DNA from 3 places in the uncultured Planococcus sp. genome. Region 2 is predicted to be linked to each of the others. Evidence: riboswitches for the same ligand, from Rfam matches in the RefSeq annotation. Region 2 holds a riboswitch; each other region holds the start of a gene.
The links. Region 2 has a riboswitch for S-adenosylmethionine ahead of mtnK (S-methyl-5-thioribose kinase). Riboswitches for the same ligand answer to the same signal wherever they lie in the genome.

Region 1 (2,187 bases), on a different contig from region 2:
CTATATAAGAGTTTGTAGACAAAGGAATCTTTAGATTATTACAAGAATGGATATTCATTTCATCATATTTTTACTGAATCCTGCACTTCAGGCGGACGCTTTCCGCGGGCTCGCAGGAAGCGAGTCGGGCTGTGCCTGACTCGTTTGCGACGAAGCTAGCGCAGCGATGCAGGAGCATATCTTTGCCCTTCGCCGCCTTGCGCTCCGGATCCTTGAGTGAAGGGTATATCAAGTTGATTGAGTCTATTTCTTCCTGAAGTAGATTAGTAGGCTTCTCTCTTTGAATGGAGCAACACGCACTAACCAGGCCGGCCAGGCTGTAGTTTCAGAAAAAGGGTGTGGAGGTCTCAGCGCAGCTTGCGCAGGAGCAGTCATCTTTGCTCTACTGAAAGCGAGGGGGGAAAGTTGTTTTTCATTGACTGAATCAAGACTGAAATTATTTTTTTGCGCCAAAAATGTTGACATCCAAGTGCTATTTCCGTATGATGAAAAATTGAACGGATACTCTTATTCCGAGCTGGTGGAGGGGACAGGCCCTATGAAACCCGGCAACCTGCTGCAACCGCAGTGATGGTGCCAAACCTGAAGCAAGGCTCACAGGCCTTGGATGATAAGAGTGAAAGGTGCTTATGATGATTCTCCTTTCCTCATGATGAATGAGTGAAGGGATTTTTTTATGGAATGCCCTTAATCCTCGTGTGAAAGGCCACAAACGGCTTGAAGTTCAATCCGGCTTTTGTCTGGAACGGACTTGACATGGGAAACGAGTACCGTATCAATTTCGAGAGCAATCTCGCAGGATATAAGGAGGAACATTTTTTGAAAAACCGTCGATTATTTACTTCAGAATCAGTAACAGAAGGACATCCGGATAAAATCTGTGACCAAATCTCAGATGCTATTTTGGACGCTATCTTAACCGAGGATCCAAACGCGCGTGTTGCGTGCGAAACGACCGTCACTACAGGACTGGTTCTGGTAGCCGGAGAAATCACCACTTCCACTTATGTGGACATCCCGAAAGTTGTTAGACAAACCGTAAGAGAAATTGGATACACACGAGCTAAATATGGTTTCGACTCAGAAACAAGTGCAGTTCTGACAGCAATCGATGAGCAATCACCGGATATCGCTGCAGGAGTCAACGTAGCACTTGAATCACGTGAAGGCCAAATGACAGATAAAGAAATGGACGATATCGGAGCAGGTGACCAAGGGTTGATGTTCGGATATGCCAACAACGAAACAGAAGAATTGATGCCATTGCCGATTTCATTGGCACATAAATTGGCACGCCGCTTGGCTGAAGTACGGAAAGAAGAAATTCTTCCCTATCTGCGTCCCGATGGCAAAACGCAGGTGACAGTTGAATATGATGAAAACAATAAACCACTTCGCGTGGACACGATTGTCATCTCTACTCAGCATCACCCAGAAGTAACGCTTGAGCAGATTCAACGCAATATCAAAGAATATGTCATCAATGAAGTCGTTCCAGCAAAATGGATCGACGAAGATACCAAATACTTCATCAACCCAACCGGGCGTTTTGTTATTGGCGGACCTCAGGGAGATGCGGGCTTGACTGGCCGCAAAATCATCGTGGATACCTACGGTGGCTATGCTCGCCACGGCGGTGGAGCATTCTCTGGTAAAGACGCGACAAAAGTGGACCGTTCAGCAGCTTATGCGGCCCGTTATGTAGCGAAAAACATCGTAGCGGCCGGACTAGCAGACAAATGCGAAGTGCAATTGGCTTATGCAATCGGTGTGGCACATCCTGTATCCATCGCTTTTGATACATTCGGCACCGGCAAAGTCGATGAAGACAAATTGGACGATTTGGTACGCGCGAACTTCGATTTGCGTCCTGCCGGAATCATCAAAATGCTTGATCTTCGCCGCCCGATCTACAAGCAGACTGCAGCTTACGGACATTTTGGCCGTACGGATGTCGATCTTCCTTGGGAGCGTACAGATAAAGCCGCTATCCTGAAAGAACAAGCTGGCGTTCAAGCCGGCATTTAAAACATCATCGAATGAAAAAGGACGATTGAGCCACTAGCGCTCAATCGTCCTTTTTACGTTCTTAGTCTTTTTGAAGAGATTTGTAATAAGCTCCTTTTTCCGCATATTCGCGGATGATCCTCTCCATGTCGATCTTATCGTCTTCGCGGAGTTCACGAA
Region 2 (2,187 bases):
GCCGAAAACCGTGGTCAGGATGGCAGGAAAGTCAGCTGAGAAATTGATGCTCGGGTAGGCAATCTCGAGTTCTGCCTTTATCAGCTCCGGCTTCAATGGATGGCTGTCTTCCGTAAACTCTTCGATGGAAACAACATGTCCCTTATGGTGTTTCAGTTGTGCCTGTTCAAGCAGCGGCAAGTCTGTCCAGGAGCCGATCGTCAGTCCCAAAGCAATGCCTTCCGCTTTTTTTTCGAAGGAACCGGGCTTTCCGTATACTTGATAAGTAGCAGTCAATACGCTCATCTATTCCACACTCCCATGCAATTTAAAAAATAAAAAACCTCTTCAAATAAGAAGAGGTTAAGGGCGTTAACAACTTCTTATTTCTCAGCCATCGGTTCTGGCTGCAAGAATTAGCACCGTGTCCATCATTGGACCGGTTGCCGGGTATCATAGGGCTTGTCCCTCCACCTGCTCTGAATAAGAAAGATATGAAATTGAGTAAAATAATTTTATAATTTAATCCAAAATAACTAAGTCGATTTAATACAGTAAAGTAATTCTGATTATTTCATGTGAGCAGAAGTCTGTCAACTCTGTTATCAAAAAATTGTTTTTATTGGAAAAATGCGTTGACAGTCAATTCTGAATCGTGATAGGATTCTCTTCATAAACTTAATAGTAATACATGTAGTACTCTTATCAAGAGCTGGCAGAGGGATTTTGGCCCGATGACGCCCAGCAACCGACCGTAATACCGTTGTGAGACGGGGCGCTTTGGCGCCAGGATGAACATCCTGTAAGGCACGGTGCTAATTCCATCAGAAATTTATTTTCTGAAAGATAAGAGGCATGGAATCTCTTATTCTGGCCTCTTTCTTTTGAAAGAGGCTTTTTATATTGCAGAAGAAAGGAAGAAAAATCATGACTCTTACTGTTCCCACTACTTATAAAGCATTAACTGAATCGACGGCGATCGCATTGGCAAAGGCTGTCCATCCATTCGATGGCAATGCCCGATTGACTTGCCGGGAAATCGGCGATGGCAACTTGAATTATGTTTTTCAGATTGAAGATCCGCAAACCGGCAAGCGGCTGATCATTAAACAGGCATTGCCATATGCGAAAGTAATCGGTGAAAGCTGGCCGCTGACTTTGAAGCGGGCAACCATTGAAGCCAATGTCCTGAGAAAACACGGAGAGTTCGTTCCTTCATTGGTACCTGCAGTCTATGCTACGGATGAAGAGTTGGCCATTACGGTGATGGAAGACTTGTCCCATCTTGAGATTGCAAGGGAAGGCTTGGTCAACGGAGAAAATTTCCCGAGACTGTCGCAGGATATCGGTGAATATTTGGCGCAGACTTTATTCCATACATCGGATTACGGCTTGCATCCTTTTGAGAAAAAGGGTTTGGCTGCTGAGTTCTCCAACCCGGAGCTCTGCAAGATCACGGAAGATCTCATCTTTACAGATCCCTTTTTCGACGTTGAGACCAATGATTACGAACCGCAGCTCCAATCAGCGGTAGAAGCGATCTGGAGCGATCGTAAGCTGCAGCTGGAAGTGGCGAAATTGAAGAAGAGCTTTTTGACTGAATCGGAAGCGCTTCTGCACGGCGACCTTCACACGGGCAGCATCTTTGCGAGCCAAACGGAAACCAAGGTGATTGATCCGGAATTCGGCTTCTACGGTCCGATTGGATTTGATGTCGGCCTGTTCTTGGCAAACCTCATTTTTCAGGCCATCACACGTGAAGGCGAGGATCGCCAAGTGATTGTGGGCCATATAGAAAAGACATGGGATGTTTTCGATTCCCGGTTCACTGAGCTATGGAAAACGGAGAGCGTCGAATCATTTAAAGAGACAGAAGGCTACTTGGAGTTCGTACTTGAGAAAGTGCTGACAGATGCAACGGGTTTTGCGGGATGTGAATTGATCCGCCGTACGATTGGCTTGGCGCATGTCAAAGACTTGGACAGCATCGAAGATACCGAAAAAAGAATCCATTCTAAGAAACAGGCGCTGCAGACAGGGAGAGCATTGATCCTGAAGCGCCAGCAGACAGCATCGATCGGAGATATACTGCAAATTCTGGAGGAGGCGCACACATGAGCATTCCTTTATCCATCAAATGGGACGGCCAACAGCTGACTATTCTGGATCAGCAGAAATTACCGCATATTATAGAATACTTGACGCTTG
Region 3 (2,187 bases), on a different contig from region 2:
GGCTTCTCCCCGTTGCGAAGCAATTCACGCACTTTCGTACCGCTCAAATGGACATGATTTTCTGCCGTATGCGGGCAGGTTTTCGCTGTTGCCATGTTTTCGCATGTATTGCAGTAGAATGAATGCTCGAATTTGAAGATTTGAATGCCCAGTTCGTCTTCGAACTGGCTGATGAATTCCTGCGCTTCGTATGTGCCGTAATAATCGCCGACACCGGCATGGTCGCGGCCAACGATGAAATGTGTACACCCGTAGTTCTTGCGGACGATGGCGTGAAGAACCGCTTCTTTCGGTCCCGCATAGCGCATTGCTGCAGGATAGATGGCCAGGCGCGCACGATCTGCAGGATAGTAATGCTTCAAGATGACCTGGTAGCTTTCCATCCGTACCGCTGCTGAAATATCATCGGATTTCGTTTCGCCCACGAGGGGGTTCAACAGCAATCCGTCAACCACTTCCAATGCTGCTTTCTGGATGTACTCATGTGCCCGGTGCACCGGGTTGCGCGTCTGGAAACCGACAATCGTCTTCCAGCCCAAATCCTGGAACAACTGACGCGTTTCAACCGGATCCAAATGGAACTCTTCAAATTCGCTGTGATCCGGACGATTCAATAAAGTGATCGGTCCGGCCAGGTACACATCGCCGCGTTCGTATAATTTCTTAACACCTGCATGTGCTTCTTCGGTCGTTCCGTAGATTTTTTCCGCTTCCAACCGTTTGTCGTAAGCGTATTTCTCCTTCAGTGCGAGTGTTCCGTAAATCACACCGTCTTCGCCTTTCAGCGCAATTTCGTCGCCGACTTGGTAGCTGTCCGCTTCTTCTTTGGTGACCGACAGTGTAATTGGCACGCTCCAAACCGTGCCATTGCTGAGGCGCGATGTATGTACCACACTTTCATAATCTTTTTGTCCAAGGAAACCGGTTAATGGGCTGAAGCCTCCGATGCCGATTAGTTCGAGATCCGAGATCGCCCAATCCGAAACGAATAATGAAGAAAGCGATTCTGCATTTTTCAAGGCCTTTTCTCTTTCCGTGCCTGTCACCTGTCTGTTTACCAAATCTCCACCGTGTGCTCTACTAGTCATTTCATTACCTCCAAGGTTAGTTTTGAATTGCGCTGTTCATTTCGAAACCATTCTGAAACCAAACTTCCAAAGCGTTCGAACAAAAAGAAAAGGACCCTCTTCGACAAGAAGAAGGTCCGGAAAAACAAAACAATCTTCTTATCTTCTAGGCTGATGAAGCCTATTGGAGTTAGCACCGTTTCCTTATAGGAGGGTTGCTGAGACATCAAAGGGCCAATCCCTCCGTCTCTCTTGATAAGAACGCATATTCAATTTTGATGAGAATTGTTTGAAATGTTTGATTTCACAAAGTATATAATAGACTATTCCGAGTGTCAAACTATGTTTTAATTTTTTTTTAGACTTTTTCCAGGAAAGCTGCCCTGCCAAAGGCTAGCGCAAGCAAAATTATTTTGATTAGCTGATGAATAGTTTCTGTTCAACGCAGAGAGGAATATTTTTGATAGTATTAGGAGAGGTAAGGAGGCGGAGAAGATGACGGTACTTCCCATCATGATTGAGTTGGCAGAAAAAAAAGTGATTGTAGTGGGCGGCGGACGCATCGCCAAACGGAAGCTGAACGCTTTGCTGGACAGTGGAGCTGTGCTGACCGTAATCAGTCCCTCCGTGACACCGGAAATAAAGCAGTGGGCTGAAGAAGGTAAAATCCAATGGAAACCAAAAAACTTCGACCCAAAAGAGGCTGAAGAGGCTTTCATGATGATCATCGCCACCGATGACCCCGTTGTCAACGCGGCCGCAAGAGAAGCTGCACCTCCGCACTGCCTGATCAATGCTTCCACTGACGCCGAGTCTGGAAATATTCATTTTCCGGCTCATTTCAAAAGAGGCAAATTGAGCATCGCGGTTTCAACGAATGGCGCCAGTCCTATGCTTGCGAAAAAAATCAAACAGGATCTGCAGACTCAGTTTGACGAAAGCTACGAACACTATCTTGAATTTCTTTTTGAAGCCAGACAACTCCTGAAACAAACCCAGCTTTCTAAAAGCCGGAAAGAAGAATACTTGCGCAGCTTTCTTGCTGAATCGTTTATGCAGGAAGAGACTCAGCAAGAAACTCTCCATGAATTGCAGCTGCTCGCAACTGAAAAAAAGGATT

Region 1: it holds a riboswitch for S-adenosylmethionine, as region 2 does, so the genes downstream of both, metK (methionine adenosyltransferase) here and mtnK (S-methyl-5-thioribose kinase) in region 2, are expected to answer to the same signal.
Region 3: it holds a riboswitch for S-adenosylmethionine, as region 2 does, so the genes downstream of both, sat (sulfate adenylyltransferase) here and mtnK (S-methyl-5-thioribose kinase) in region 2, are expected to answer to the same signal.

The regions. Positions count from the first base shown of each region.
Region 1 covers NZ_CANMXD010000013.1:97,934-100,120, reverse strand. The annotation lists SAM riboswitch class I at 505-617, shown strand; gene metK (methionine adenosyltransferase) at 820-2,028, shown strand; gene Q0785_RS17765 (gamma carbonic anhydrase family protein) at 2,090-2,187, opposite strand, start outside.
Region 2 covers NZ_CANMXD010000010.1:80,572-82,758, reverse strand. The annotation lists gene mtnW (2,3-diketo-5-methylthiopentyl-1-phosphate enolase) at 1-285, opposite strand, end outside; SAM riboswitch class I at 360-469, opposite strand; SAM riboswitch class I at 679-832, shown strand; gene mtnK (S-methyl-5-thioribose kinase) at 907-2,097, shown strand; gene mtnA (S-methyl-5-thioribose-1-phosphate isomerase) at 2,094-2,187, shown strand, end outside.
Region 3 covers NZ_CANMXD010000002.1:22,325-24,511, reverse strand. The annotation lists gene sat (sulfate adenylyltransferase) at 1-1,088, opposite strand, end outside; SAM riboswitch class I at 1,224-1,329, opposite strand; gene Q0785_RS02510 (NAD(P)-binding protein) at 1,563-2,187, shown strand, end outside.